2 regions of the Pedobacter sp. T50_32 genome follow, and region 1 is predicted to be linked to the other one. Evidence: riboswitches for the same ligand, from Rfam matches in the RefSeq annotation. Region 1 holds a riboswitch; the other holds the start of a gene.
The links. Region 1 has a riboswitch for cobalamin ahead of AC23ME_RS10710 (TonB-dependent receptor plug domain-containing protein). Riboswitches for the same ligand answer to the same signal wherever they lie in the genome.
Positions count from the first base shown of each region.

Region 1 (16,690 bases):
ATTCGGTCCGAAAATATCTACAACTTTAGGTTTAAACTTAGGATTAGGCAACGGAGGTTTGTTCTTGTATCCCAAATTTAGCTTGCATGCCTTTACCTATAATGCTGCCCGACCAGATGAAGATTTTACCTACACGGCCCAAAACGGCAGAGCTACAACCTATTTACTTAACGTAGCTTTAGGTTACCGAAAAATGGTGGGTAATTTTGCTTTTTATGGCTTTGCTGGTGGTGGCGGTGGTTATATTCTTACACCAAAGGCTAATGTAAATAATACCACATTACAAGTTAACCTAAGTAACGAAAGTCATTTTATGCCAATGTTAGAAGGTGGCGCTGGCGTTGAATATAGCTTAGGTGGACTGTCAATCTTTACAGAGGTAAGTTACATGAATGGCTTTCAAAAAATACAAGATAGAAACTTTACTACTATGCCGCTAACGTTTGGTATTAAGCCAAATTTAAGCAAGTTGTTTAATAAATAACGTCAAAGCACAAAGCTTGTCACACTGAGTTTATCGAAGTGTTTGCAATACTAATTAAGGCTTCGACAAGCTCAGTCTGACACAATTGTATAGGTCAATTCAAAAGTAAACTTAATTCCTTCAATCCTGCTGTTGCACTTTGCTCAATCTTAATCACATTTGCTAACCCAGCAACTGGTGGTATTTTAGGGTCGATGATATATTTGGGAACTTGGTGAGGTACGTAATCAATCAAACCTGCGGCTGGATAAACTGCTAACGAAGTTCCGATGAGCACAAAAATATCTGCCTGTGCACAAATTTCAGCAGCTTTTTCAATCATTGGTACTGCTTCGCCAAACCATACCACATGTGGACGCAGTTGCGAACCCAAATCGCACAACTCGCCCATCTTAATTTCGTCCCCCTTGATGGGGTAAACTAAGGAAGCTTTTTTGGAAGATTGTGCATAAGTGATTACACCGTGTAAGTGCGTAACATTTGTAGAACCTGCTCGTTCGTGCAAATCATCAATGTTTTGTGTAATGATGGAAACATCATACTGTTGCTCCAATTCGGCTAATGCGATGTGCGCTGCATTAGGTTGCGCTGCGTTTACCTGCACTCTTCGTTCGTTGTAAAACTGCTGCACTAAGGCTGGGTCTCGATACCAAGCTTCCGGAGTAGCCACATCCATTACGTTATAGCCTTCCCATAAACCATCGGCATCTCTAAATGTTTTCAAGCCACTTTCTGCGCTAATGCCCGCTCCCGTTAAAACCACAATTTTCTTCTTCATTAAATAAAACTAATAAAAAAAGCCCTTTTGCATTGCTACAAAAGGGCTTCAATTTATATTTTATAATTACGCTATCGCTGAACTATATTTTAGCGATGGGAATTTAGATTTTAATGCTTCGAAACCTACGAACATGATCACACCATAAATTAGGGTGCCATAAAGGAATTTAAGCTCGAAAGGAATTGCTGCAACTAAACAAGCCCAGAAACCTCCAAGGGTTTGAGGATAGAATGTTGAGCCATACCAAACACCGAAATCAGAAATTATCCAGTGGATAAAAACGCCAACCAAACTCGCTGCAAACACATTACCAATGGTTACTTTCTTTACTAAAAGCTGCCCTACCAATACCATTAAAGCAAATGCGATGTAAGTATAGTACCAGCCTGTATAAAACGCCCAACTTTTACCCATTACCACAGCCAAACCTAAATCGCTTAATAGCAATACCAACATTGGCAAAAGGTAAGCTGCAAATTTGTTCCTGAAATAACTACCGCTAAAAATAGCTACTGCACCAATTCCTGTAAAATTTGCAAGCATGCTAAAATCTGACGAAAGTGGCGCTACCATTCTTAAAGCTATTACAACAGCAATAAATGTTAGTAATACTAAAAGTCTAGCGTTTGATTTTCTTTCCATTTTTCTACTAATTGAGATACAAAGTTAGTAAAAACTACTTAGGAAACACAACATCTACAATCTGATAACCTGCCTTTGCAATTTTCTTCCTCAGCTTTTTATCTTTACCATAGATATATAAATCACTAAAAGCATCGCCCAAGCCAAATAACCCAGGACTGTCGGCCAGGAATAACTCGCCTGTTTTAGGGCTTACCTTCCAAGCAGTTGCAAAAACTAACCCATCTACCGAAGGGCTCACAAATTTTTCTGCTGCTTTTGTTGTGGTATTAAATCGACAAAAATCTCCAGTCGATGTTTCTTGCCAGTAAATAAATTCATCGGCACCAGAAGCAGTTAGAATTCCATTTGGAGGCAACAAAAAAGTATTGCCTAAATCTACAGTTTCCTGCACAACAAAGTTCTCATCTAATCTTATCAACTTAGCGTTTGGACTAGCCCCCTTTGCCACTCCTACCCAAACTTGTTTGTTTGAGGTTTTTACTACACCAGCAACATTCTCGGCATAAGTAAACAAAGTTTGAGCTGCACCGTTCTCTACCTTCACCAAAGTTTTTAATGAGGGTGTTAAATACTTCCCATTAACAGTTGTGATAGGTAACAAAGTAGCATCTGTTGTGCCAGTAAGCGCTGTGGAACTTATAGTTTTCGCTGTTAAATCTACAGCATAAAAACCAAGCTTCCTTCTGGTGCCGCTGTTTACAAAACCTGTTTTTCCATCAACTGTAGCAAAGTAAGTAACACCAGTAATACCCGATGTTGTAATTGTACTATTCAATTTTAGCGTTTCATCACTAACAGACTGAATAAATGGACTACTCGTAGAACTTAGAAATAGTTCATTGCCATATCTAAATGACCCCATTACAGATGAAGACAGTTTTACACCATTGTTTTCTTTTGAAAAAACGTCTAGTTTTAAATTTTCATTTTCATCTAAGAACGATATGTTACCGCCTCCAGTTCCATTCAAATCTGTACCATTTATTAAGAGAATTCCATTAGTGTATTTGCCTACCACCTTAATTTTATAAGTAATAGAATTTGTGCTAGACGAATTACTTACATTTAAGTTAATTACATAATCACCGGGTGTATCCCTTTGGAAAACATAAGCCGCAGTTGTGCTAACCACCTTGTCATTTTCTTTCCACTCATAAGCGGCCGAAGGTCCAATTACTTTCGGGTTTAAAATAATAGTTTCATCGGTTTTTATGGTCGATGTAGCATTGTTAATTTCGGCAAAGACGAGCTTGTCCGCATTTTCAATATTATTTTTCTTACATGCTCCAAGACTTAGCGCAACTAAGCCAAGTAACATCAACTGTCTTTTCAATCTTTGTGTGTTTAACATTTATAATTTTAATTTAACCTCTTTTTGAAACTACTTTATACCTAAATCTACAGCACCTCTAATATCTGTTGAGATTTCACCTAGAATACCTGCATTAATATTCTGTGCAGTATAAACTTTAATGAAGTCTACTGTCTTCAACGTCACTTTTTTACCGTCTTTATCTACTGCCCAAGAGATATCAAAACTGTTGTAGCCATTTTTAGCGAAATCATCTCCTGTAGAGTAACTATCAGTATATCCCCATTCAAAAGGTCTATTAATAATTAATCCTGTGGTGCTTAAACTGGTAGATGGCAACAAAGTACCTTTCAACGTAATTCTATCTTGGTTAGCTGCGAACAAAGGATAATAGTTTCTAGCACCTCTCGAGATGTTGATTACTTCCCCAGACTGGCCTTGATTATCAGTCCAAGCTACATTTGTTGAAGCTTTAGGGTTGGTGTAAGTAATTTCGTAATTTTTAATGGTAGTTGCCTTACTATATTCGCTACCTGCTAATTCATACCATTCATCATCTGGTAAACCGTTACCATTTTTATCTTGACTAACCATTACAATACCATGTTCTGCAGAAGCGTTACTTGGTCCGGTTGGGTTACCATAAATACCTAAATCGTAACCTTCTTGGTTTTTCACAGAGTGATCGAAACCGAAGATAATGTAACCACCAAAACCACCTAAAGAAACAGAGTTTGATGTACCACCAACCAATTTTTGAGCTTGCTCTGGCGAACCAACTGTAGGTTGATTGATATGCTGTCCTGGTGCTGGCAAGTATTCGAAAACTCTGCTGATATATTTACTACTATTTGCTCCTGGCTCATTTACTGGCACAGGCACATTGATTTGATAAGTGTATGAGAAACTACCTAAATCGTTACTGCCTTTGTAAACTAAAGTGTAATCGCCTGCAAGCGTAGGTTTAAAAGTGTAGCTCGTTTCTTTGCTCACTACAGCGTTATCTAAAGTCCACTCGTTGTTTAAAGTTTTTCCATTGGGGATATTTACCGCAAATTTCTTTTCGGTATTCACTGCAACGGTTAAAGCTTTATCGGTCACTTCCATCTTCAAATCTGGAAACAGTTCTTGCTTATCTTTACCACAAGAAAATAATAGGGTTACGAGTAATAACGGAAGTAAAAGGTACTTTTTCATTTATGTAATATTGGATTGTTAATATATTTATTGATGGATATTTGAATAGCTATTTACTGACTAATCATTTGAGATAAATCTGGTGCGATAAGTAAAAGCCGCCGCCTTTGGAAAAGCACCTGTTGCGAAGCTATACTTAACTTTCCCGTCCTTACCAAATACAAAAGCTTTACTTGTTTTGCTATCTGCAACTGCTACACTCTGATCAAGTGAATTGATGCTTATACCATAAGGAGTTCCGATCGAAGTGCCATCGGTAACAAGTGCAGCGCCCATTTTTCCAGTAGCAATATTGATAGCTGTTACTTTTGGTTTATCACTATATACATCTTGTGTAGCCCAAGCCTGATCGCCAACAATCTTAAATGTTCCCAGATCAGCACTTTCAGTTTGTGCAACTACATCAGTTGTACTGTTAATTTTCTGTAAAGCAGGTAAAATATTGACGTAATTACCCCAAGAGTTCACGAACAGTTCGCCAGTTGCTGTAACAGCAATTTGCTGAGGATTGTAATTAACCGTAATATCTTTAGTTTTAGTGAATGTTGCCAAATCAATTACTACAACTTTGTCTTTCAAACTGTGACTAGACAAATAATAATCTGAACCAGCAACATATAATTTACCATTGGCTACGCCTAAACCTTCTAACCCGGCAGCATTATCGTTCCCATTTTTTAATTGTAAATCTGCATCTATTGTTAAACTAGCAGTATCAATACGACTAATTACTCCGTCATATCTAGACACGTATGCTTTATTTCTATAAAATGCAATATGACGTGGCAAGAAACCATCATTTGCGGTATTAAAAGGTATTCTTTTGATAGATTTTCCAGTATTTACATCCATTACATCTACAAAAGATTGAGCCTTTCCGCCTATACCTGCCACAACGCAATACAATTTACTGCCATAAACTTGCAGGTCGTTTGCTGTTTCTCCTAACCTACTGCCATTTACTTGTTGATAAAAATCTGCCACTACTGTCTTTTTATCAATATCATAATAAGTGATACTGCTATTGTTATTTCCCATAGTACCTTCGTTTAGCATGTAGATACCTTTCGTTACAACTTCCTTTTCGTAATCCCTCTCCGTTCTATCTTTTTTACAAGCACCAAGCGTTACAGCAAAAGTTAATAATGCGAAGAAATTAAGCTTCAAGTAATTCATCTTATTCATATTCATCTATTTTTTATTCTACTTATTTAACAAAAACCATGTGTCCAGGTATATCTCCCGTAGTAACCGACCATTTTAACTTTCCAGAAGACGAATAGCAATGCAATTTCCCTGGGGTTACATAATCTTTGGCATCGGTTACGTAGATATCTTCAGACGCTGGATCTACAGCTATCGCGTAAGGCATCATGATACTAGTTTGTGTGCCATCAGTAATGAAACTTCCTGGCAGTACAACTTCATCTTTTACATTAATTTTGTTGTAGGTAATAACATAACTACCTGTGCTATTACTCCACTCGGCACTGTATACGTAGGCAATATCTTTATGAATTGCAAAGTTGCTAGCAGCTATATCAAACTTCTTTTTAACGGCATCTGTTTTGGTATCTATCACGTATAGGTTAGAACCAATTTTATCATAATCTCCACGAGAACTCACATACAAATCACCATAGTTATCTGCTTTTAAACGATGCAGGTTAATAGCCACATCTATATCTTTGGTTTTAGTACCAGTATTTAAATCAATTACCGAAACCGTTCTATCATAATTTGTTGATGTATAGCCACCCGAGTTAGCTACATATAGCTTTTCTCCAACTACTACCAATTCTTCTGGTTGCCTGCCTACGTTTATTTGTGTACCTATAGTTAAGGCAGCTGTGTCAATTACCGCTACATAACCATTATAAGAAGTAACATAAGCTTTGTTCTTGTAGAAAGCGATATTTCTACAATTCGGAATATCTACCTGCCCAATTCTCTTTGCAGTTTTTACGTTTACTACTTCTAACTTATTAGAGCCATTTACTACGATGTACAAACGAGATCCGTAAGCTTTTACGTCGTTACCAGTATCGCCTAAACCTAAAGTTACCTCTGGGTTAGCAGCCTTATAAATATCTCTTTTATAGATACCACTGCTAAAATCATAAAAGTCTAAATCGCACTTGTTCGATCCCCAATTGCCTTCGTTAAGTACAAAAAGCCCACTAACTGCCGCTATTTCCTCTGGCTCTGGCGCTACCTTATCTTTTCTACAAGAGAAAAGCGAAGCCGCCAACAAAACCAAAATACCCGTTTTACGTAAAGTTCTATTCATTGTATGTGTATTTTAAAAATTTGCATATATCGAAAATCTATAGTTTCTGCCCGGCATCGGGTAATTCAACACCACATCGTAATACTGATTAAGCACATTATTTATTTCTGCCGATGCACGATAATTCACCTTTTTATTGCCGAAAGTTTTATGAAAAGCAATATCGTGCGTATACCAAGGCTCTACATAATTAGCTGGTGTATTTGCTCTTTGGTTATATCGCTCGCCAGTATAGATAAAACTATAATTAGCTCCCCAAGTTTTATAATTCGCATTTGCCGTAGCCGAGCCACTATGTAGCGGTATGTACGGAATTTGTTGACGATAAGCAGTTCCGCCTTGGGTTGCATCTAAAGCTTGTTCATACGCATAGTTCATTTTTAATGCTGCCGAAACTTGGTTAAACGTCCAGAATGTCTGCAAGTTAACCTCCAATCCTTTAATTTCAACTTCATCTAAGTTTGTCATGCTCCATCTAAACAAATTTCGTGACGGTATCGCTACAATTTTATCAGTTACTTGGTTATAATAAACATCGCTTTGCAAAGCAATTCCTTTTAAATAGGTGCCGCTAAAGTTTTTGCTGTAGGTAAAACCGATATCGTATTGTTTTGTGTATTCTGGTACTAAAAAGGCATTGCCAATTAAGGTGTAGTACAGGTCGTTAAAAGTTGGCATCCTAAATATGGATTTATAAAAAGCCCTTAAACGCAGTTCTGATGTAGCTAAAGGCTGCCAAGAAACCAATACCGTTGGCGTATATTCAGTTTTTTTACCCGCCGGAATATTCGTTTGCACCCTGTCATTTACATAAGTGCGCAACACATTTGCCTGTAGTTTAAAACGCTGCCAATGCCATTCACTCGCTAATGCCACCAGCCAAGTGTCTCTTGTCGGATAAGAAAATCCGTCCAAATTGGCATCTAAATCTTGTCTGGCATAATCGCTCGACAAAGAAGCTTGCCAGAATGAGTTAATATGGTATTGATTAGCTAGCGAGAAGTAAAGTTCTTGGTTTGCATAGCGATTATCTAAACCTACAGGAATATTAAATTCTGGATCTATGTATCTGGTGTAATCGTATGCATATTTGGCATTTAACAAAAGCTGATATCTTTTATTGGCGGCTGTCTGATAGCTGGTTTGTACAAAGAAATTATCATCCCACTGGCGTTGATTAAACCTAAATTTGTTGGCAACAATTGCCCCTGGGATACCTCTGTTACTGTTATAGTTGTACAAATTAACTTGCATTTTTGCACTATCCCTAAACAAATGATGTACACTAGCTTCTGCTCTTTTTGCAAAAATATCGGCATCATGTCTCACTACTGTGGTGTCGTAAACTTGGTTTGTATAGCGATATTTGTATTTGCCGTTGGAGTTAAGCAACTCTCCATTTATATTTAGAAAAGTTCGTTCCGCAATGCGATAATTATAGTTTAAAACGGGGTTGATGAAAGCAAACGAGCCACCTTTTAAACCAACCTTAAACTGATGTTTTTCATCGCCTTCAAATTTGGGTGCCATGGTTTTTAGGTAAAGTAAACTTGCCGATGCATAAGCTCTCGCAGGTTGCAATAAATTGCTATTTTGACCACTATAGAGTGAAATCTCCTCCATATTTTCTAACGAGAATCTTCCTAAATCTACCTGTCCATTTTGTGCATTTGCCAACTGTACGCCGTTGTAAAATACAGCAGTATGGTTGCTACCCATACCACGTACGTTGATGGTTTTTAATCCGCCAACACCTCCATAATCTTTTAATTGTACCCCAGAAAAATAACGCACTGCATCGGCAACTGACAAGCTATTGATACGTTTTAACTCCTCGCCAGCAACAATTTGTACTGGTGTAGGTGAATTTAAAATGAAGTTGTTTTTTTTAGCGTTGATACGTACTTCGTTTAGCTGTTGCGTATTGGTCGTATCTACCTGCGCATAGCTCCAAATTGGACAAAAGCAGGCAAACATTGCCATAAAGCAACAAACATAAACAAGGCGCCTCTCGGCTATTTTGTCTTTTACCATTTTGTGAGTTAGTACCCACAGCAAGCAGAAATTAAGGAGCAAGTAAAATACTGGCATCACTCCTAGCTTCAATCCCCGAAAGCTATGAATTTTAATATGCTAAGGCAGGTCTTCTGACTTACTCCCTGTTTGCCGCCTTCCCTTCTGAGTTAGAAAGTGGCTTAGAATAGCGAAACAGTTATAGAGCTTACAGCTGCGGGACAGTTACAGATTTACACTGTATTCCCTTTTAATCTTGAAGCGTAACCAACAAGAACCAAAAGCGATGCAAAGGTAGTGTTTTTTGGTTAATTGTTTAACTGTTTAATTGGTTGATGTTAAATTAGAAATTTTCTCAAAACAAATCATTTTTTTAACTTCGATAACCTGTTATATAAATAGCTAGATTATGCGTTATCTCTTTTTTGTCATTTTATTGCTTTGCAATATTTTATCAATCGCTCAGATACCAGATATAGACCCAACAAAATTATTAGGTACATGGGTTAAAACTAATGTAACCTATCTAAATGGCGAAGAGCTTTCCGATAAAGAAATAGTAAAATATACTTATTCAAAATATACTTTTAAAGAAAACTCTGCTCTATTTACGTCTGGTTACTATGAAAGTGAAGGAACTGAAACCGTCGCCAATCTGGTAGGCAACATGCTGTACATCCGTACAAAAGCTGACTATCCAGTTAATAAGTTCAAAATACAGGAATTAACTCCCAACAGATTAATCATGCATGAAAGTAATGAATCGTATAATGAAAATCCGAACGCTTTAAAATATACATTTGTTCCTGAAAGCAAATTTATGGATAGTATTCCCTTAAGGAAAAAAGATATCCATCTTATCAACAATAACGACACCATTTATAACACTAGTAAAAAGCTATATCCAAAGTTTGCAGGAACAGATTTAAATACTTTCTTTTCTTATGAACTTGCCAACAAAAAGAAACCGAAAGAGGGTTATCATCTTGTTAGCTTTATAATCAATAAACAAGGTAAAATTGATAGCATAAAAACATTAAAAAGTTTGGGACCTAAGTTTGAAGAGATTTTTGAAAAAGCATTCAAAAAAACCGAAAACATGTGGTCACCGGCTTATTTAAATGGCAAACCAGTAAGTGTAATAAGACATTGCAAATTAAGTTACTTTGGTGATATTGGGGATTTTTTCTTACTACAACAGGCAAATACAGCCTATATAAATAACGATTATAAATTGGCTCTTAGCCTATTAGACAAAGCTCTAGAAAAAGTTGACACAAATACGGAATCGTTATACAAGAGAGGGATTTGTAAATATGTATTAGATGATAAAGCTGGTGCATGTTCAGATTGGGCTAAAGCTGAAGAACTTGGAAGTACTGCCGTTATTCCATTGATCGAGAAATACTGTAAGCCTTAAGCCTAATTGTGAAAATGATATGTTTCCAAAATGTGTATTGATTATTCGCAATTTAGAAATTAGTTCATAATCGGAAAATCCTCATCGTTCATTAGTATTTATATTGATGGTCATTGTCAAATTTGGATATTGATTATTGTTTCATTGATAATTCTAACCCTATCTTTACTCATCAACCCAACCATCATGCAAAAAACTTTACTTTGTTTATTACTACTAATTAGCTCAAAAACAATGGCTCAACAAACCGACACCACTTTTATTAAGCAGTTATTAGAAAGCAAACCCGAACTCTTTGCTGGCGTCCTTAACCATCCCAACAAGAACGAGATACAAGTGATGTATACGCAGGTCAATCGTGATAAAAATAACAAGCCAAGTTTTAAAACTTTTAGTTATCGCATTAATCCTACACATTACTTCTATCCTGCCAGCACAGTAAAATTGGCTGCAGTGATATTTGCGTTAGAGAAAGTGAATGAACTGAAAGTACCTGGATTAACGGCGCAAAGCACAATGATTACTGATACTGCTTTTAAAGGACAAACCGCAGTAAACAAAGATGAAAGCTCGGCAGATGGCAAACCAACCTTAGCCCATTATATTAAAAAAGTACTGCTTACCAGTGATAATGATGCCTACAACCGTTTATTTGAGTTTATTGGCAGAGCAGAAATCAATGCGAAGCTGAAAAAATATAGCATGACTGAAAGTCGTATCCTTAACCGATTGGCCATAGGCGATAGCGGCGAACGTGAAAAGAACACTAACCCTATCCGTTTCTACGATGGCGAGAAGTTAGTTTACAGCAAACCGGCACAATACGATGCCAACAATTATCCGCTAGCATTGAGTAACCTTATTGTAGGTGTAGGTTATATGGATAGCAAAGACCAATTGGTAAACAAACCCTACAGCTTCGAAAACAAGAATGTTTTCACTATTAAAGATCAACAATCTTTAATGAAGCGTCTAATGATGCCTGAGGCGTATGCTGCAAAAGAGCGTTTCAACCTAACATCTGAAGATTACAAACTCATTTATACCTTTATGAGCAAGTTACCTACAGAGAGCGATTACCCAAAATATGATGCGAAAGAATTTTGGCCAACTTATGCAAAGATGTTGTTCTACGGCAGGGACAAGAATGCAGTGATAGATCCAAGCATTCGCAGTTTCAATAAATACGGAGATAGTTACGGCTTCATTATCGATAATGCCTACATCGTAGATTTTAAAAACAACGTTGAGTTTTTCCTTACTGCAGTAGTACAAAGTAATGAAGACGGTATTTACAACGATGGTAAATACGAATACGAAACCGTTTGTTATCCTTTCATGAAAAACCTAGGGCAAAGCATTTATGAACATGAATTGCAACGTAAAAAGTCGCATCAAGCGGATTTGAGTAAGTATGTGATGGGTTACAAATAAGGCGCTGATTGTTGGTTAACTGTTAGCTGCGATATAGGAAAGTAAAGCGGATTAACATAGACAATCTTAAATTCCTCCCCCTTGAATCCCCCTCCAAAGGGGGACATAACATGGTGCACAGCCTATGATCTTCAACCAGTATCACTCCAAAAGCAGCCGGATCGGTAAAACGTCCTTTTCTTGCGCTATCGGGATATTGGTACCTTTATAAAGCTCAAAGATCCCTCCGCAAGGTCGGGATGACGACGTAGTAAAGAAACTGCAAAACTAATAAGACCATTCCCAAAAACGACGACCGGCCTAGCAGGTTTTCGTAGGGGAAAGCACCAAAATATCTGTAGCACAAACTAAAAGCTAGCACAACCAAGCAAGAAAGCAGCGTGAGCGGGGACAGTGTGAATGGCAAACGCCTTTTTCTTGCGCTTTCGGGATATTGGTAGCTTTATCCGAGAAAAGATGCACGCCTTGAACTTTTGTTACTTTTGGTTCAAGCCAAACTGCGCAGCATTCTTGAATTCAACTAAAGACATAAACATCAAATGAAAAAAGTAAGATTAAGAAATAGCATACTTTCGCTGAAGCTCAGGTTTATCAACTTTTGTATCAAGACAAAAGTAAAACTACGGTGCAACAGTTTCAATGCTATCCCTGATATCCCCTTCTCCATCATCATCACCTTTTTGTTCGTCTTCAGTGAGTTCTTTTTCGTCTCCCGCTGCATCATCCTCCCCGCTCTCCTTTTTATCATCTTCTACAACCTCTTCATCAACATCGGCTGCATGTTTCTCATTAAAAACCTCTTTAACTTCCTTATTCTCATTCGCACCTTCCATTTTCTCTTCAATCTTCCCGCTATCTACAGGTGTTTCCGGAACCGATTGATGTGTATCGGGTGTAACGGTTTCTATCGTTAATTGCACCTCATCAGTAGGTTTTGGTGCTGCTTCTGCTGATTTCGCTTTATTGTCTTGTTCCTGATTTTCCATGATTGTATCTCGTTAAAATGTACCTATACAATAAGAAAAACAGTTAAATTGTTTGGGATTGTTAAATTATTAGGAACTAGCAATTCCAATTGAAAATTGTTAACTGAAAACTGTTAATTAGAAAGCATCTTCTTTATTAACACAATCTGTCCTAAATGATAATAGCTGTGTTCTATCATCGAATCTACATTACGTAAATAAGTACTGTATTTTTCTTCTACAAAGTATTCGCTCAACCGAGCTTCCGAAAAATCAGCCACTAAATCAGCAAATGTTTCGGCGTCTCTCCAAAAGGTAGTTAAAAATTTACCCCACTGTTCTTGAGAAGTAATAGGAGGAAAATAAAAACTTAAATAATCCTTTATCGTCAATTCACCTCCTTCAAACACCTCTTTCACTCCTTTAATATAATAATGGATATGCTGGGCCAGCACGGCAATAGTATTGAGATTCTGCACAGGTTTTACTGCAATTTGCCAATCTAAACCGTCTAATTGATCTTTGTAATTGGTATTGGCTATCCAAGTTCCGTTTAAAATAACTTCCCTAAATCTTTCGGCTAGTTGTGTAGCGTGGTTCATGTTTAAAGTTAGCTATAATTATTTATTAGTTCATTGGTTCAATTGTTCATTAGTCCACAAGCCGTAAAGTTATCAGCGTAAAAAGGTCGGATGACGATGCAATAAAGGAAATGTGTAGTAACAAAAACCATCCCCAAGTACGACGACCGGCCTAGCAGGTTTTCGCAGGAGAAAGCACCAAAATATCCATTGCACTAATTAAGAGCTAGCACCACCAAGCAAGAAAGTAGCGTGAGGGAAGAACGTGTGAATGGCAAACGCCTTTTTCTTGCGCTTTCAGGATATTTGGTAGCTTTATCCAAGAAAAGGTGCAAGCCTAGATTTTTGCTTCTTTTCATCAATGGAAAAGAAGAATAAATAAAATAAATCGCCAAAAAAAAACCCCTACTATTCAAAACAAAAGCTGCTGAACCTCTGCTAATGAATAATAAGGGCATAATAGGAGTTTGGTATTAAAGCACTACAATTTAAATCCTGTTCTAAGGAATAAATTAGCAATAGTCACTACCTCTGCTTTGCTTAAAAACTCATCAAAAGACTCTGCAGCATTGGCTTTACTCACGGCAGTTCCATTAATACCTGTAATTTCGTGAGTGGCCTGTATCGTCGTGTTTTCACGAGCATACACTGGATCAACCGCTGCAATACCCGTATCATTAGAAACACCACCTGCTCCTAAACTTACCCAAGGCTTCAAGGAAGGCGCACCATTAGCAGCCAACATCTGACGGATGTGCGAAGCATGGCGAGCTTCCACCGAGTGGATCTGCAATGCAGTAGTCAACACCGCGTTTCCCTTCAATACTGGCGCCTGACCTTTATACGCCCTCACTCCTGTATCTTCAAAAGCGGTAGCAACTTTTAAGAAAGTACTATAATCGCTATATACCGTACCGAAAGTACCACCAGCGGTAAAATCGAAGTTCGCAAACTCAAGCGGTGTTCTTGCTGCAGTACCCAAAGCACCTTTCAATAAATCCACGTGTGCTTTTTCATGATCTCTGATAGTTGTTATAGCTGTTTTAGGCGCTCCCGCAGGAATTAAATTAGGAGTAGATACCAAGGCATAGTTATAGAAATGATATTCTAGATACTCTAATGTCAATGCAAAATTTAACACCTCGTTTACGGCGGTTGGTGTAGCCTGACCGTAAGCTTTATTGAATAACGAACCTAAGGCAAGCGGCATGGCAGCTAAAGAGATTTTCTTTCCGATATTAAAAAAATCCTGCATGGCTCTTCTTCTCGGACTGATACGCTCATAAATCTCGCCATCTACTTTTTCAATTTCATCTAATATATTGATAATATTCATGATTTCTAGGTTTTAAGGTTAAAGGTTGATCACATTGATTTTGGTCTTGATGTACTTGCTAGCAGCGTTCAGCACCTTATCAGGCGTTAAAGCTGCATCCAATCCGCCAGCTACATTTGCACCTAAGCCAGTTAAGCTAGATAGATCAGCAAAACTACCATTGCTAATTTGGTCTCTCACCCATGCTGCATGTCGAGCTTCCACAGAAACAATCTGACCAGCTGCTACCAAATAAGCATCTGTTTTAAGTCTTACACCGGCACCGTTGTAGGCCGCAACCCCCAAATCTTCGAAGGTTTTAGCAGCTGCCAACACACTAGGACCATCACTAAAATTGATAGAAGAAAAATCTACTTCCAGGTTTCCGATAGAGGCAGTACCCAATACTTTTTTCAAAAATTCGCGATGCGCAATTTCATGAAACTGTACATCTTTAAAATAGTTCACCTGGGCTTGGGTAAAGGTAGATGGAGGGGCAGAAGCTACCTTTACATAAAATGCGGCTTCCAGTTGCTCTAGCGCATAGGCATAGTTAAGCACACCGAAATCGTCTTTAAAATCAAGGGTGGCACCAAAAGACATAACAGGGTTTCGATCTTTCTTGCAGCCAGCTGCCACTAAAGCCATCACAGCTGCGCCAGCACCAGCATATTGTAAAAATGCCCTACGTTGTAACTTGGCATCCATCATATCGGTAGATTGAGGTGATGTGGTTTGGTTCTCATTTAAGTTATCCATAACACGGGTTTTAAGGTTTGAAATAAACGGTTGATTAAGAGCACTTACGAGAACCGTATGGATTTGGATTTTGAAAAGAGAAAAATATTGTTGGATTATTTTTTGGTTATTGTTGAATTGTTAGATTGCTCTGTTGTTCGATTGTTTTTAGTTCCCACAAGTTTTGGATTTTTTTGCTCGCATTGGCGTCCTCGCCAACGTGTAGTTAAGCTATTGAACAGTTTACATTCGCTGTGGAACCTATATCTGTACCTCACGCCTAGGTTGGCGTCCCCGCCAACGTGTAAATTATCCTCTTTTATTATCTTGAGTTCAATTCCTATTGTACCGAGCTAAATAAACACCCCGGTCTTCGACCACCCCTTTACAAGATTGGAATTAAGTCGGCCATTCCTACAGATAATCTGCCTTGTGGACACATTTTTATAGCACATTTGCAAGATATCGTCGGTAATCACTGTTTTTTGCTCTAAGGACGACGGTCAATCTCCAGTGCCAGCAAAATCAAAAAAACAGGAGCACAAAGTAGCAAGTTGTAATACCAAACCTAAAACGCAGCGGTTTTGTGTCAAAATTACTCAAGCTTTCAGTTAGAACTTTCGAACAAACCCCGAAGGGCTCAATCAAACAAAAAAATAAAACAAAAACTGTGATTAAACGAAGTGCCGCTGTTTTTTTGATGTGCAATAGCCCGTGAGAAGGCACATAGCGGGATTGACAAGCATTTTTGTAAACTTTTGATGCTTCAAAAGTTGAATATTCACAGCATAGAGACAGAACTATCTTAATATTTTTGTCCACACGATTGAATATATCGGGAAGTGCCCAACGGGCGGGGTGTTTTAAGCTATTGACAAATCGAAGTCACTTTGTGCCTACGTTGGCGTCCCCGCCAATGTGTATGGTATGCACGTATCTCATTCCTCCCCCTTGAATCCCCCTTTAAAAGGGGACACTCGCTATAATTCACAAAACGCAAAAAAGCCCCGAAATCGGGGCTCTTGACTATAACAATTAAAACGAAAACTATGGCATTAATACAGCGTCTATCACGTGGATTACCCCGTTAGATTGGTTCACATCGGCGATGGTTACTTTAGCATCCTTACCTTTGGCATCTCTCACATAAAGGTCATTACCTTTAGTCCAGAAAGTTAAATTCTCTCCCTGCACGGTTTTCATGGTAGCTTTTCCAGCACCTTTTTTCACCGCAGCCCAGATCTCTTTTGCACTATAGTTACCTGCCAACACGTGATAAGTCAATATTTTGGTTAACATAGCCTTGTTTTCTGGTTTCACCAAGTTATCTACTGTTCCTTTAGGTAATTTATTAAAAGCCGCATTAGTTGGCGCCAAAACGGTGAATGGTCCTTTACCAGATAAGGTTTCTACCAAGCCAGCTGCCTTTACTGCCGCCACCAAAGTAGTATGATCTTTAGAATTTACCGCATTCTCTACAATGTTCTTAGTTGGGTACATAGCTGCTCCACCAAC
Region 1 covers NZ_JBYFBY010000003.1:5,647-22,336, reverse strand. The annotation lists gene AC23ME_RS10745 (autotransporter outer membrane beta-barrel domain-containing protein) at 1-484, shown strand, start outside; gene AC23ME_RS10740 (SIR2 family NAD-dependent protein deacylase) at 579-1,262, opposite strand; gene AC23ME_RS10735 (DUF6580 family putative transport protein) at 1,329-1,907, opposite strand; gene AC23ME_RS10730 (DUF5074 domain-containing protein) at 1,942-3,261, opposite strand; gene AC23ME_RS10725 (PKD domain-containing protein) at 3,292-4,419, opposite strand; gene AC23ME_RS10720 (DUF5074 domain-containing protein) at 4,480-5,604, opposite strand; gene AC23ME_RS10715 (YncE family protein) at 5,627-6,709, opposite strand; gene AC23ME_RS10710 (TonB-dependent receptor plug domain-containing protein) at 6,722-8,692, opposite strand; cobalamin riboswitch at 8,830-9,019, opposite strand; gene AC23ME_RS10705 (energy transducer TonB) at 9,132-10,142, shown strand; gene AC23ME_RS10700 (serine hydrolase) at 10,377-11,576, shown strand; gene AC23ME_RS10695 (hypothetical protein) at 12,197-12,562, opposite strand; gene AC23ME_RS10690 (DUF1572 domain-containing protein) at 12,676-13,143, opposite strand; gene AC23ME_RS10685 (ferritin-like domain-containing protein) at 13,604-14,458, opposite strand; gene AC23ME_RS10680 (ferritin-like domain-containing protein) at 14,477-15,196, opposite strand; gene AC23ME_RS10675 (fasciclin domain-containing protein) at 16,223-16,690, opposite strand, start outside.

Region 2 (16,690 bases), on a different contig from region 1:
CGGATAAACCACCGTAATATCATAATGGTATTGCTCCATAATATACCTGATCCAACCTGATGGCATTGAGCCGCCGTAAGTGTCCCAAAGTGCGATACGAGATGGTTTAACCTTCACTGCTCCCTTTGGCTTGCTTGCCGCCGTTACTTTCATGCCAAAATTATGCTCTGCTTTGTTTAAGGCAGTTTTGGCCGCAGCCGAAGCAGGAACATAAAACGAACCATCAGCAGGATTTCTCAATACTTCTACCTTTGCTTTTAATAATTCGTTCACCGCCAAATAGCTCTCATTAGCCTGTGCACTTAATGCATAACCGCTAGCGCTAGGCAAAGCTTGTGGCGTAGCTTTTAATAACTCGCCATAAGTTGTTTTTTGGAAAGGTCCATCAAAAGCGTTTACGATACGATCGAATTTCACGTTCATTAAATAAGCCAAAGTCCAACCTGCAGCATCATAGGGTGCTGTTGGAGGCCCACCTTCATACTTAAAATCATTCGGGTGATCTTGCGGCTCAAACATATCCAGCACATGTGGTCTAAAAGCTTGGTCTGTTTTCACGATATAAGAGCCTGCCGGATATTTTTTACCTTCTACCGTAAATGCAGCGGTTGCTTTTTGCACCACCACACCGGTTCTAATCAATGCATTTAAGAAACGAATTGCAGTAGTAAAATCTGGCTGATCTGCAGAAATAATATAACCTCTAGCATCACGCAACTTAGGATCTTTCATTACTTCATCGAAGAATTTCGGATCTATGCCTCTTCTCGAAGCACCAGAGTTATCAGATTTATCTTTCTTTGCCGCCGCATTAATGGCTTCTATCTTTTGAGGCGAGAAAGACCAAGTATCTTTACTTCCTCTGTCGATTGAGTTTTTACCCATTTTATACACGTTGAACAACAACTCATCGTGGTAACGCTGTGCGTAATTCAGCACCGCATAATTTAACGAAACTGAATAATCTATAGCGCTTTTGAAATACCATTTTTGCGGTGTAACCGGATTTGGAGAATCGCTATTTGGCAACAAACGCGATGGTACTAAAGGAATTTCCATTGGTGTTGGACTACCCACAATTTCTGTTAGCAAGCCCACCATATTATGGAAGTATGTTGTGGTTCTTAAACCACCATTGTACCAAGTAGAGAAAACAGAACCATTACGCTGGGTGTAGCCGGGCTTGTCTTCCACGTTTAAACGGTTGTGCATTGCCGCACCAACTGCATCTACACTTGTCAGAATAATTGGATCGAAGACATAATTATGTGGATCACGGAATGGAGGCCCGGCCACAACTGTTCCGGCAGGACCAGATTGGTGGTGGTTGTACATAATTTGCGGGTTCCACTCAATGAACAACTGACGCCCCATGTTCTGCGTTTCCTTCAAATTCAGCATAAAGAAATCGCGATTGTTATCGTGACCTGCATATTTTTGGTACATCCTTGGTAAACCCGCTAAAGATCTCTTCTCAGGCGTTGCTTCTCTCAAGTACCAATTGGTTTGCAATTCTTGTCCATCTGGATTAGCATGCGTCATCAAAATAATAACCTCATCTAAAATCTTGGTAGTTTCCGCATCAGTTCTACTTATCAAATTATAAGCAGTTTGAATGAGTTGGTGCGCTCCTACGGTTTCGTTGGCGTGTAAGCCGCCATCAATCCAAACTACCGCTTTACCTTGCTGAGCCAGATCTTTGGCATCTTTTTCAGAAAGTCCTTCGGCTCTAGCTAATTTTTGCGAAATAGACTTGTACTTCTCCAAATTTTTGTGGTTCTCTGGCGAAGTCACAATGAGCATATACTGGCTTCTACCCTCTTCGGTTTTGCCAATATCAACCAACTTTACTCGTTTTGAGCTAGCGGCTAGTTTTTTAAAGTAAGCTTCGGTTTGGGTGTAATTGGCCAATTGGTAATTATCACCAATATCAAATCCAAAATGCGATTTAGGAGATTGAACTTCTTGCGCAACGGCATTGAAACTAGTTGCCAACAAGAACATCCAAACGCCCTTTTTTAAGTATCTTTTTATCATACTGTTTTATTGTTTGAAGGTTATATCAAATATATGACAGATAAAGTAGCGATGTAAGACCTCATTAAATTTGTTACACTCGGCGAATAAGGTTTCATTTCCTCGGTGCTATTGCATAACTTCGCTCTCAGTAAGTTCTTAACTTTATTTCAAATCAAACCGATGATGGTTTCCGAGTAATATCGGAATTAATAGGGAATCATGTGAAAATCATGAGCTGTCGCGCAACTGTAAATCCTTTTCTTTTAGGAAAACAGCGTTACCATAATGCCACTGTTACGACTTAGGTCGAGATGGGAAGGCGGTAGCACTGGGGATAAGTCAGGAGACCTGCCACAATCGAATTGACAATGTCTTCGCGAAATAAGACAATGGGTCAGGTGTGATTAGCTAGCGTATAGATTTTCTCTATGGCTTAACTATTCCTATCCACAAAAATTATTTCAGGGCATTACTTAGAGTTGGGATTTAAATTTTTTCATTTAAACCCTTTTAAAATGCAAACTCAAATTTTAGGCTATCCGCGAATTGGTAGTCAAAGAGAATTGAAAAAGGCCTGCGAAAGCTACTGGGCAGGCACCACTGGTTACAAAAATGTACTTCAGGTGGGAAAAAACATCCGTAAGGAAAACTGGGAGCTACAGAAAAACTTAGGTGTAGATTTTATTCCATCTAACGATTTTTCTTTTTACGACCAAGTGCTAGACCATTCTTTAATGTTTGGTGCAATTCCGCAGCGTTACAACCCAGTAGCTACAAAACAAGATAACTGCGAATTAGATCTTTATTTCGCAATGGCGAGAGGTTATCAAAAAGAAGGGCTAGATATTATCGCCATGGAAATGACGAAATGGTTTGATACCAATTACCATTATATTGTTCCCGAATTCTACAAAAATCAATCTTTCAGCCTTTTTTCTACCAAAATTATTGATGAGTTTTATGAAGCGAAACAGTTAGGAATTATTACCAAGCCCGTATTGATTGGCCAGATTAGCTATCTCCTTTTAGGCAAAGAAAAAGAAGCTGGGTTCCATAGAATTGATTTGATTAAAAACCTGCTTCCAGTTTACATCGATATTTTAACAAGGTTGAAATCTTTAGGTGCAACACACGTTCAATTTGATGAACCGTTTTTGGTCTTAGACTTATCTGAAAGTGAAAAACAGGCCTATCAATCAGCATATCAACAATTAAAAAAGGCTTTTCCAGAGCTTAAGTTTGTATTGGCGACCTATTTTGGTGCTTTGCAAGATAATGTGGAATTAGCCACAGCTTTACCTGTAGAAATATTGCATATAGATTTAGTGAGAGCGCCGCAACAATTGGATGAAGTACTTAGTAAAATCTCCACAGAAAAAATACTTTCCTTAGGTGTAATTGATGGACGAAATATCTGGAAAAACGATTTTGAAAATTCTCTATCTATCATTAATAGTGCTGTAAAAACCTTAGGAAAAGACCGCGTTTGGATTGCCACTTCTTGCTCTTTGCTGCATAGCCCATGCGATTTAACATTAGAAAAAAATGAAGCCGTTTTAACTTCAGAAATAAAGCAATGGATGGCTTTTGCTAAACAAAAAGTTGGCGAGTTAACAACCTTAAAACGATTAGCAAACGAAGAAAACTCAACTGCTGTTAAAGCAGAACTCGCACAAAATAAAGCAGCACAAGAAAGTCGTAAAAGTTCTTCTTTAATCCACAATGTGGAAGTAAAAAATAGAATAAATGACATTAAACAAAGTGACTCGGAACGCTTAAATGGTTTTACAAAACGACGTAAGCTACAACAGGATGCTTTAAATCTACCTGCTTTTGCAACAACCACCATTGGCTCTTTTCCGCAAACGCCAGAGGTGAGAAGCTGGAGGGCAAAATTGAAAAAAGGAAGCCTAAATCAGGCCCAATATGACCAATTGATAGCTATCGAAACTGAAAAAGCTGTGCGTTGGCAAGAAGAAATTGGCTTAGATGTTTTGGTGCATGGCGAGTTTGAACGCAATGACATGGTAGAATATTTTGGCGAGCAATTGAATGGATTTACATTTTCTCAGAACGGTTGGGTACAAAGCTACGGCTCTCGCTGTGTAAAACCTCCTATCATCTACGGCGACGTAACCAGACCAGAAGCGATGACATTAAAATGGACCAATTACGCACAATCTCTGACATCAAATTACATGAAAGGAATGTTAACAGGGCCAGTAACTATTCTGCAATGGTCATTTGTTCGCAACGATCAGCCTCGTTCAGAAACTTGTAATCAAATAGCGCTAGCCATAAGAGATGAAGTGGTTGATTTGGAAAAAGCTGGAATAAAGATCATCCAAATTGATGAGCCTGCCATAAGAGAAGGTTTACCTTTACGCAAAGCGGATTGGAAAACTTATTTAGACTGGGCAGTAAAAGCTTTCAGGATTTCTGCGAGTGGCGTAAAAGACGAAACTCAAATTCATACGCATATGTGCTATTCTGAATTTAATGACATTATTGATAGCATTTCTGCAATGGATGCCGATGTAATTACCATTGAGACTTCACGTTCGCAAATGGAACTGCTAAACGCCTTTGCCGATTTCAAATATCCAAACGAGATTGGTCCGGGTGTTTATGATATTCATTCGCCACGAGTTCCCAACAAAGACGAAATGGTAAATTTGCTGAAAAAAGCAGCTTTGGTTATTCCTAGGGAGCAGCTTTGGGTAAACCCAGATTGTGGCCTAAAAACGAGAGGCTGGGATGAAACCAAGAAAGCCTTGATAGAAATGGTGGAGGCAGCAAAAACCATGAGAAATAATTAATCTATTTTTTTAACCCAGACTTGCGAAGTTTTCGAAACTTCGCAAGTCTTTAACCTATCTTTGAAGATGACCCTAGAAGAAAGAATTGCTGCATCGAAAACCAGTATATTTAAAACCGTATTCCCAAATACCACCAACCACTACGATACCCTTTTTGGTGGTACAGCAATGCACATGATGGATGAAGTTGCTTTTATTACCGCTACAAGATTTAGCCGTCAGGTGATGGTAACCGTTAGTAGTGATCGTATCGATTTTAAAAAAGCTATTCCCGGCGGAACGTTTGTTGAACTGATTGGTAAAGTTACCCATGTGGGCAATACCAGTTTAAAGGTTAACGTAGAAATTTACATTGAACAGATGTACGCCGAAGGTAGAGAATTGGCCATACACGGCGATTTTACTTTTGTAGCACTGGATGCCAACAAAAAGCCAACGGCAGTGATTAAATAACCTTTTATCACACCTTTGGTCTAGTTTTTGTTTAAATCTAGGTTAAAACACACCTAATATGAAAAAAGTAATATTATCTGCCTTGCTATATGCTGGTCTTTTGTTAACCTCATGTGCTACCACCAAATCGCCTGAATTACAAAAGTTAGAAGCCAGAAAAGAGGTCTTAGAATTAAGTACAAAAAGGAATCAATTAAGAATTGATTTAGAAAAAGAAAAAGCGAATAATGCGCAGTTGAAAAAGAATGTGCAGAGCTTAAATGCAGAAGCAAACAAAAAAACTGACAAGTTTTCTGCATCTAACCCTAATAGTACCGCGAAACAAGCCGCCGAAACTGCCAAACTCCTTAAGAATGTAGAGAAAGCTAACAGAAGATTGGAAGCAAGTACTAGGAAAGAGAAAAAAATTGAAAAGGATATTGAAAAAGTACAAGCAAAAATCAATAAGCTGAGCAAGCAAATTGAGTTTGTTGATCAAAAGAAACCTTAACCTAACAGCTAAAGCCACGAGCAATTCGTGGCTTTTCTTTCATAAATCTATTAGAGAAAATTGATTGCTTTGATTTATTTACTAGCTTAGCAACATGGCACAAGAAGATTTAACCAAATTATCTACAGAAGAATTAAAGAAAAAAGCAAAACTCATGAAGCTTGCAGTAGGACTTATTGCCGCTTCAATGATTATCATGGCAACTTCGGGCATAATTCTATCTATTAAAAAAGGTTTTAGTGCATTAAGCATTACCGGTATCGCATTTTTACCGTTAGTGATTATATTTTCATCGCAGTTGAAGAAAATTAACGAAGAGCTAAGAGGAAGGACCGAGTAATTAACCTAATCTTTTATCCAATTTTTGATGAACTTAACTGGTTTTTCGTAGTCTTCATTTTGGTAAAAATATTTTGCATAATACTTTTCTAAGAATTTTCCGTCATTTTCATCTAGCTGATAAATTTGAAAGGTGATTGTATCTCTCAGCTCAGCATTTCTACCCGTAAAAGATTTGCTTAAATAATGAGTTTTATTTTTTTCGAAGCTATAAATATCCATATCAAATCCCGTTCTAAACCTTCCAAAAGGAAAGACTTTCTTAGTTTTTAAATTATAGATTATTTGATAATTTACTCCACAACCCAAGCCAGTACACGGAGTATATTCAAATTGAAAAGACATTAAGTTGTGATACTTGTAGTATTTGATTTGACTTATAGCGTTACCAAAGTTTAAACTATCCCTTTTTCCCCAAACTTCATTTAAAGTCTCCAATTTAGCGAAGTCAATTTTTTCGTCATTTAAAAGAAGAACCAACTTATCATTGAGTATTCTTGTTTCAATCTTAAATCCTAAAAAAGAGGTTTTGGTAGTATCTAAATTGATTACAGCTGTGGGTTCTATTATAGCTTCTTCTAATAATTTATCAAATTTTTCTACCTCAGAATTTAAAAATGATTTTGTTTCTTCCTTCGTTTAATACTATCTAAGGAACAGCCCAAAGCGCATAGTATGGAAGTTAGAAAAAAAACAAATTTCATTGTGCTAATGAATCAACAAATACAAATAAACGTAAACGATTGGTGCTGCAATCAACAACCCATCAAAACGATCTAGAAAACCACCGTGACCAGGCAAAAAGCTTCCTGAGTCTTTCACATCTAAACTACGTTTCAACATCGATTCTACTAAATCGCCAAGTGTACCAAAGCAAGAAATAATTGCTGCCATTCCAGCCCAAACAATTGGTTCTACTTCTGTAAACTGATAGGCTAAAATAACCGATACCACCAAGCTGGTAAAAACACCTCCAAAGAAACCTTCCCACGATTTTTTAGGCGAATGTCTTTCGAAAAGTTTACGCTTGCCTAACTTCATTCCGAACAGATAAGCTCCTGTATCATTTGCCCAAAGCATCAGTAAAAAAGCAAGTGGAAAATGGAAACTGTAGGTATTAAAATCGATGATAAAACCTAAAGAGTAGAAGAAACAAAAGGGAACAGTGATATAAATAAATCCCACGAATGTGTAAGAAATATTGGCAAACGGAATTTTGTTTTTCTTGTACAACTCTGCGATAAACACCGCAAAAACCAAAGGAATAATCAGCAACAAATATTTAAGTTCAAATTGTAAAAAGTGATAGCCAGCCGTAGTTAAAAATATCAGCGCAGCTACTGCTACACCAATATTTCTGTGCGGACGTATCCCTCCTATTTTTACCATTTTGTAAAACTCTAACAAGGCCACCAAACTCAGCAACAAGTAAAAAGCAGAAAAAGTGTAGGCCCCTAAAAAGATTGAACCCAACATCACAATAGTAAAAAAGAATGCGGTAATTGCTCTGGTTTTCATGATTAGATTTGAGATGTGAATATTGAGATGTGAGACATATTAGGCGTTATCTTGAACTCCAGATTGTAACTGCTCATCATCGGACTTTTCACTTTTGACTTTAAACTTTTGACTTATTTGTACGAACAAAGCTAAGGTTAATATCGCACTAATTAAATAACCGTACCAAGGCATATCAATATCTTCGGCATTGGTGTAGGGCTGATTGTTCATTTGCAGATAATACGCTACGCAAACGGCAAACGCATTATTTAAAAAGTGTGCAAAAACGGCATACCAAATGCTTCCGGTAAAATAGTAAACATAACCAAAAGCGGCCCCTAAAAGTAAGCGTGGCAAGAAACCGTAAAACTGAAAATGTATTGCCGAAAAAATAGCTGCTGATAACCAAATTGCCACATGTGGATTAGATTTGATACGGAAGATGGTACGCTGTACGGCTCCTCTAAAAATAAGCTCTTCGCAAATGGCTGGAGTTACTGCAATTACAAGAAGGTTTACCAACAGATCTCCAACGTTGCTCATCTTTAAAATGGCTTCGGTGGTTTTAGCTGCAGAATCTTCCATCGTCCTCATCCACTTTTCTATGCCTTTCAAAAACTCTGGGAAAACCATCTTTTGGTTCCATTCCATAGACAAACCCATAATTGGCATCCAGCAGACAGACAGCACCGCAATTAATAATAACCAATTAACTTTTGGGGCTTCAAAACCATAGAAGTTGGTTAATTTCTTCCGTTCTATTACAGCCAATAAAATAGCTGGGGTTAAAAATAGGCCAATTTGTTGCGCCACTACCAAGATTTTTAGTGAGGATACATGGTTGGAGTCGCCCATTGCCGCTGCTCTTAATCCTTCAAATCCACTGGTTAATAAAACCAAGACCATTCCAATAATTGCGAAAACAATTAATCCGCCAATGGCGAACAACATTAAAAATAGCATTTGTACAAATGGGCTATTCTCGGGCTTGTGTGGGCTACTTTGAAGCATTTTTATTTTTATGTGTAACTTTGCAATGTTTTAATTGGCTTTGAAGATAGAAAAATGTCTGTAAAGATAGGAAATATTGATTTGGGAGAGTTCCCTTTGTTATTGGCACCGATGGAAGATGTGAGCGATCCTCCTTTCCGTTATGTGTGCAAGCAAGGTGGAGCAGACATGATGTACACGGAGTTTATTTCTTCGGAAGGCTTAATTCGCTCTGCGGCAAAAAGTAGAGCAAAGCTTGATATTTTTGAGTACGAAAGGCCAATTGGTATCCAAATTTTTGGGAGCGATATTGAAAGTATGCGTGAAGCTACAGAAATCGCAACGCTTGCTGGCCCCGATTTGATGGATATTAACTACGGTTGCCCAGTAAAAAATGTAGCTTGTAGAGGTGCGGGATCTGCCCTTTTGCAAGACATTGACAAGATGGTAAAAATGACGGAAGCTGTTGTGAAAGCAACCCACCTTCCTGTTACGGTAAAAACACGTTTAGGCTGGGACGATAACACTAAAAACGTTGAAGAAGTTGCCGAACGCCTACAAGACATCGGTATACAAGCATTAACTATTCACGGCAGAACTAGAGCACAATTGTACAAAGGCGAGGCCGATTGGACTTTGATTAGAGAGATTAAACGCAATCCACGTATTAAAATTCCAATTTTTGGTAATGGCGATATCGATAGCCCAGAAAAAGCTGCCAACTGGCGATTAGAATACGGCGTAGATGGAATGATGATTGGTAGAGCTGCCATTGGTTATCCATGGATTTTTAGGGAGGTTAAACACTTTTTCGAAACTGGCGAGCATTTAGCTGGACCAACTTTAGATGAACGTGTAGAAGCTTGCCGAACTCACTTTACTAAATCGGTAGAATGGAAAGGACCTAAAGTTGGCGTGTTCGAAATGCGTCGTCACTACTCTAATTATTTTAAAGGTTTGCCAGATTTTAAACCTTATCGTACTCAATTAGTTAAGGAAGAAAATATAGACACCATATACGCATTACTAGACGAAATTTCTGACAAATATGCCAATGTAACGCCTGTAAACGAACTGGCGTGATTATTGAGAGATAGCTTTTAACAAATACAGTTATGGTTACAGCAATTACACAAGGCGTGAAAATATCGGTAGATACCATTTATCAGGATGAACATTCGAGTCCTGAAAGTGGCCACTTCATGTTTGCTTACCGTATCCATATCGAAAACCTTACAGATTACGAAATACAATTAATGCGTCGTCAGTGGTTTATCTTCGATTCAAACGGAACTGTAAGAGAAGTTGAAGGCGAAGGTGTTATTGGTGAACAGCCTATTATTGCGCCTGGAGATAGTTATTCCTACGTTTCTGGCTCTAACCTTAAAACAGATATTGGCAGTATGCGTGGCAGATATTTGATGCACCGCAGCGTAGATGATACAGAGTTTATGGTGGACATTCCAGAGTTTGAACTGATTGTTCCTTTTAGGTTAAACTAACCGCTGCTAATGGATGCTTCGTTCATTAGAGATTTATACATTCCAATTCAGCCTACAGTAAAATCTTACGGAGCAGTAACTTATCAAGAGTTTTTGCCACATTTACGCTTACAGCCTATTATTTATTGTTACTGGCAGTTAAAAACGTCAGAAAAATTAGCACAACCTTTTAACTACCGTGTTGTTGCCGATGGTTGTATTGATATCTTTTTCGAGCTCGATAAACCCACCGAAAACTTTGTCATGGGTTTTTGTAAAAAGTACACAGAGTTTGAATTACCTCCCGAATTTAACTACATCGGCATTCGGTTTTTGCCCACTATGTTTCCGCAGCTGTTTGGGGTTGATGCATCGAGTATTAGCAATAAAGCAGAAGAATTAAATCTGGTAGTACCAAAAGTTTCCTCATTTATTCAATCCTATTTTAACACATCGGTGGATATAAATTCTGCAGTTAAATTACTAGATGAATTTCTTTTGGAACAGGTTGCTGCGATGGATTTTCAAAATGATACTCGTCTTTACAACGCTATTTCTTTTATTATGAAAAATTTTGGTGTCGTTAATATTAATGAAATAGATACCGGTTTAAGTCAGCGGCAATTACGTAGACTTTTTGATTTTTACATCGGCGATTCGATGAAAACCTTTAGTAAAGTTGTTCGTTTCCAAAACATTTTAAGAGCCAAACCATCAACCCAAAGTTTAAAAAACAACAAGCTCTTTTTCGACTCAGGTTTCTTTGATCAATCTCATTTTATTAAAGATTTTAAGCATTTTTATGGTGTAACGCCAAGTAAAGCTTTTGGTAGATAAATGATAGATGTCAACCATTAAGGAATTAAGAAAAACGTGAGTTTTGGGTCATAATCCTACCTACCTGACCCTGAAATAAATTCAGGGTGACGGTATATTGGCGTTCGTCATGCTGAATTTATTTCAGCTTCAGCTTTTAGGTGCATTTCTAAATACATATTTTAACACACAGACATAACTCATTGATAGATAAATCAAAACTCACGTTAGTTAAGCGTATTTTCTTAATGTTTCCTTAACTTCTTAATGTTAAAATTTTAAATAGTCCGATTTTTACAATTTTGATAGCACCCGATTAGCCAATTTTGTGTTAATGAAAGTAACAAAATATCTAATCTTGATGATGTTGGCTTTTGCAGGCAACATCTATGGTCAAACGAAAAAAGAAAGAGTTATGAAATTAAATGCAGGTATCATCACTGAAAAATTAGCTGAAACAAAGAAGTTTTACACTGAAGTTTTAGATTTTGGCGTAACCTTCGAAAACGAATTCTATTTACTGATGCACACACCGAGTAAAAGTTCAGAAATCAGTTTCCTATTACCCAACCATCCATCTCAACAAGCACTTTTTCAAAAGCCATTTAAAGGCGAAGGCATGTATTTAACCATAGAGATTGATGATGTAGATTCCTTATATCAAGCCTTAAAAAAGAAAGGTGTAGAAATTAAAATTGAGATTAGAAATGAACCTTGGGGTGATAGACATTTTGCTATTCAAGATCCGAATGGTATTGGGATTGATTTGGTGAAATATTCGCCGCAATAAAAAAGGGATAGCTTTCACTATCCCTTTTACTATTTTCTAAATAGGTTATTCTCTACTTCTACCAAATAACATTGAAGCATAGTACAGTAAGTTAGCTAACGCACCTAAAGCAGCAACTACGTAGGTCATTGCAGCCCACCATAAAGCATCTTTAGCTTGTACGTTTTCTTCTGCTGTTTTCATTACACCTTGGTTGTTTTTTAACCAAAGTAATGCTCTATTACTGGCATCAAACTCTACAGGTAAGGTAACTATACTAAACAAAGTAATTACCGCTAAACCAACTACGCCAATACCTAATACAATTGGATTTCCTGTAAAGCCAATTAGCAATACACCAATTAATAATACCCATTGTAGCAAATTTGACGAGATGCTAACTACAGGTACCATATTAGAACGAAATTGTAGCCATCCGTAACTTTTAGCGTGTTGAATGGCATGTCCGCACTCGTGGGCAGCAACAGCCGCCGCAGCTACACTTCTACCATAGTAAACATCTGTACTTAGGTTTACGGTCATATCGCTCGGATTATAATGATCCGTTAATTGACCTTCTGAACTAAGTACTTTTACATTGTAAATTCCATTATCACTTAGCATTTTTTCTGCTACCTCTTTGCCAGAAAAACCCGAGTTGAGTTGCATTTCTGCATATTTTGAAAATTTGTTTCTGAAACGCCACTGTACAAACATGCTAAGCAGAAGAATCGGAACAAATAAAATTAAATACGTTTCCATTTTTATGTTTGTTTTTTACTTTTTATTTTGTTTTCACTTGCAGTAAATTGTTGCAGATATTTATACATCCTTAACAGTTGATTTCGTTAAATCAAAAAGTGTTCCCATATTTATAATAATTAAAATTTTTACAATTTTTGATGATATCCGAAAACCTATCTTATTGGGAAAAAGCTAATTTTTATACCGCAGATGTGATTATTGTAGGCAGTGGAATTGTTGGTTTAAATGCAGCAATTACTATTAAGAAACAACAACCAAATCTTAGTGTAATTATCCTTGAGCGTGGTTTTTTACCCTCAGGAGCAAGTACTAAAAATGCTGGATTTGCCTGTTTCGGAAGTATTTCTGAGTTAATAGAGCAAGAGAAATCTTGTGGTACTGATGGTTTGCATCAACTGATAAAAAAACGTTGGGATGGCTTGCAAAAATTACGTTCTTTAGTTGGCGATGATCTATTAGACCTACAAATTAATGGTGGTTTTGAGCTTTTCAAGCCTGAAAAGTTTTCTCTAAAAGAAGGTTGTGTATCAAAAATTGGGCATTTTAATAGTTTATTGAAAGACATTACTGGTGTTGGAGATGTGTTTGTTTCAGCAAATGGAAAACTGAATACCTTTGCCTTTAACCAAATTGACACTTTAATTGAAAATAGATTGGAGGCGCAGCTAGATCCTGGTAAAATGATAAAAGCGTTGCTTGGGTTAGCTGCTTCTCTAGGTGTAATTATCCTTAATAATTGCACTGTTAATGGTTTTGAAGAAGAAGAAAATAAGATTTCTTTGTTTACATCACAAGGTGATTTTCGTACTAATAAGCTTTTATTCTGCACTAATGCATTTGCTAACCAGCTGTTGCCTCAGCTCGATTTAAAACCTGGTAGAGGTCAGGTAATAATTACAAAACCTATCGATAACCTGAAGTTAAAAGGCACTTTCCATTATGATAAGGGTTATTATTATTTTAGAAATGTGGGTGAAAGAGTTTTGCTCGGCGGTGGTAGAAATCTTGATTTTTTTACTGAGGAAACCCATCAATTTGGAGAAACTCCTTTAGTACAAAATAATTTATTATGCCTACTAAAAGAAGTTATTTTACCTGATACGCCGTTTGAGATTGAACAGAAATGGAGTGGAATTATGGCTTTTGGACCAGAACTAAATCCAATTATTGACGAAGTAAAAACTAATGTTTTTTGTGCTGTGCGTTGTAACGGAATGGGCATTGCCATTGGCAGCCAAACTGGGGAAGAGGCTGGAGAATTGGTGTTGCGAAGTTTGTAAAATAGCCCAGATTGCAGCGGATCCCGATTTTTCATCGGGAGAAGCGAAAAGCGGGACTACACTATTATAGTAGCACAAGCTTTGCGCTTCTAAAATTAAATCTACTCAAACACAACCGTCTTATTTCCAACCACAAAAACCCGATCATCAAATACTAATTCTAAAGCTTTACTTAGTACCGATTTTTCAATTTCTCTACCTGCAATAGCCATTTGTTTTGCACCATAAGTATGGTTTACATGAATAGTTTGTTGATTGATAATTGGCCCTTCATCTAGATCGTTAGTTACAAAATGTGCTGTTGCACCGATAATTTTTACACCTCGTTTAAAAGCTTGCTGGTACGGACTAGCGCCAATAAAAGCAGGCAAAAACGAATGATGAATATTGATAATTTTATGCTTGTATTTAGCTACAAAAGTTGGCGAAATGATCCGCATAAACTTGGCTAGTACAATATAATCCAAATCGTATTTATCTAGTTGCTTTGTGATGGCATTCTCAAAGTTTTCCTTCGAAATATCTTCATGAGAAATGTAATGAAATGGAACATCCAATTTTTCCGACAATTCCTTCAGATTTTCATAGTTACCTATCACACATTTTACCTCCGCTCCTAACGTTTTAAAATAGTTCCTAATCAAAATATCAGATAGGCAATGAAACTCCTTTGTAACCAATACAGCAATACTTTTATCTGCCTTTGGCACTACTTCAATTTGTGCATTTTGAGGTAGTGTATTTTGCAATTCTAACTTTAGTTCCTCGGTGTTTTCTATGTTATTACTGCAAGATATTCTGGCGAAAAATCGTTGTTCTTCTTCGTCTACAAACTCACGCATAGCAATAATATTGAGCTGATGACTTGCTAAAATACGAGTGATATTGGCCACCAAGCCCACTTGATCCTTACATTGTATTAAAACTAAAAGCCTATTCATAAGCTAAATATAGTATTTAAGCGCAATCAAATATAAGGCGTTCTGTTAATTTCGTTATTTTGTATAAGGTTTGCCACAGATGCACAGATAATTAATTTATCTATTCTTTTACATTTCTTAAAATATCTGTGCATCTGTGGCTAAAATAATATTCTTTATGGAAATTGCTATTGTTGCACTATTAGTTATCATCATTGCTTTTTTATTGGTTTTGATTACCAAAAAATCAAGCAAACCAAACGAACAAGAACTTTTTACTTTAAACTATTTGAAAGATGAAAATCAGAAATTGCAACAAGAACTTATGCAATTAAGGGCAGATTATATCAACGAAAATAATAGAGCCACTAGAGCGGAAGAAAACCTAAAAGCACAGCGAGAAATTTCTATTAAACAGCAACAAAATTTAGAAGAGCTTCAACAAAAATTCACTTTAGAGTTTTCAAATATTGCCAACAAAATACTGGATGAAAAATCTGCAAAATTTACTGCACAAAACCAAACTAATCTAGATCAAATTCTTAATCCTCTAAAAGCGAATATCAAATCTTTTGAAGAAAAAGTAGATAAAGTTTACCAAACTGAAGCTGCCGAAAGAAGCCAGTTAAAAGGTGTTATTTTTCAGTTAATGGACCAAAGTAAACAGATACAAACCGATGCCAATAATTTAACGAAAGCGTTAAAAGGAGATAACAAAAAGCAAGGCAGTTGGGGCGAAATTATACTGGAACGTGTGCTAGAAACTTCTGGTTTAGTAAAGGACAGAGAATATACCATACAGAAAAGCTTAAATAGCAGCGAAGGTGAACGTTTTCAGCCAGATGTGATTGTTAACCTGCCCGACGAGAAAAACTTGATTATAGATGCTAAAATTTCGTTGGTTGCTTATGAAAGAATGGTGAGTTCGGAATTGGAAGATGAAAAGGTTCTTTATTTGAAACAACATTTGCTTTCTATCAAAAATCATATTGATGGTTTATCTGCAAAGAACTATCAGCATTTGTATGCTATTAACTCACCAGATTTTGTGCTTTTATTTATTCCAATAGAGGCTTCGTTTAGTGCAACTGTACAAGCAGATACTGAGCTGTTTAATTACGCCTGGAATAAAAAAGTAGTGTTGGTTAGTCCAACTACATTATTAGCTACTTTACGCACCATTGCCAGCATTTGGAAAGTAGACAGACAGAATAAAAATGTTTTTGAAATAGCTGAAGAGGCAGGTTCACTTTACGATAAGTTTGTAGGCTTTTTAGGCGATATGGAAAAGATTGGCAAACATTTAGAGCAAACTCAAAAAGCACATGATGATGCCTTTAAAAAGTTGCAATTTGGTAGTGGAAATTTGATTGGAAAGGTTGAAAAGATTAAAAAACTAGGTGCAAAAACTAAAGCGAGCAAGCAAATAGATAGCAAATTTTTGGGTGAAGAAGAATTATAATTTATCTATTAATTTTAGCAATTTATCTTCCTGTCCCTGCCTACTCAAATGATAAAGTTCTTCCTCTGTTCTTTCAATTTTTGTAGGATTTCCATTAAAATGATCATCCATCGATTTTTTTAACAAAGCAACTATCTCCTCTTCATTTTCACAGACATAACCAGCATTATATTTTTTTATACTTTCTTCTAAATCTCCGTAATCATTAACTGGTAGTAAAATAGGCTTTTGAAAAGCTAAATATTCATACTGTTTAGTAGTAATTATTTCCTTTCTATTTCCATACTTTAAATGAAAGAACATTGCTGTATTATACAATTCTGCATAAGCTTGTGAAATTGGCATTTTCTGACTGATAGATGTATATGGTTCTAATTTAAAATGTTTTATAATTTCTTTAAGTTTAAGTGATTCGCCACTGCCAATAAACCTAATTTGAAAATATTGTGGTTGAACCAGATAAATATCGATAAACTTTCTCAATGCTTTAAAAAAAGTAACATCCTCTAACTGATCGTTGTAAACGGTTCCCAAATAAACCATTTTAAAAGTAATAGGATCATGTTTTATAAGGTTAAAATTTGTCT
Region 2 covers NZ_JBYFBY010000001.1:511,781-528,470, reverse strand. The annotation lists gene AC23ME_RS02255 (M14 family metallopeptidase) at 1-2,037, opposite strand, end outside; cobalamin riboswitch at 2,187-2,389, shown strand; gene metE (5-methyltetrahydropteroyltriglutamate--homocysteine S-methyltransferase) at 2,535-4,838, shown strand; gene AC23ME_RS02245 (acyl-CoA thioesterase) at 4,905-5,291, shown strand; gene AC23ME_RS02240 (hypothetical protein) at 5,350-5,781, shown strand; gene AC23ME_RS02235 (hypothetical protein) at 5,876-6,121, shown strand; gene AC23ME_RS02230 (hypothetical protein) at 6,127-6,465, opposite strand; gene AC23ME_RS02225 (phosphatidate cytidylyltransferase) at 6,829-7,638, opposite strand; gene AC23ME_RS02220 (CPBP family glutamic-type intramembrane protease) at 7,678-8,631, opposite strand; gene dusB (tRNA dihydrouridine synthase DusB) at 8,686-9,693, shown strand; gene apaG (Co2+/Mg2+ efflux protein ApaG) at 9,726-10,112, shown strand; gene AC23ME_RS02205 (AraC family transcriptional regulator) at 10,122-10,928, shown strand; gene AC23ME_RS02200 (VOC family protein) at 11,242-11,697, shown strand; gene AC23ME_RS02195 (zinc metallopeptidase) at 11,743-12,438, opposite strand; gene AC23ME_RS02190 (NAD(P)/FAD-dependent oxidoreductase) at 12,579-13,721, shown strand; gene purU (formyltetrahydrofolate deformylase) at 13,823-14,662, opposite strand; gene AC23ME_RS02180 (DNA recombination protein RmuC) at 14,820-16,103, shown strand; gene AC23ME_RS02175 (glycosyltransferase family protein) at 16,098-16,690, opposite strand, start outside.
Region 2: it holds a riboswitch for cobalamin, as region 1 does, so the genes downstream of both, metE (5-methyltetrahydropteroyltriglutamate--homocysteine S-methyltransferase) here and AC23ME_RS10710 (TonB-dependent receptor plug domain-containing protein) in region 1, are expected to answer to the same signal.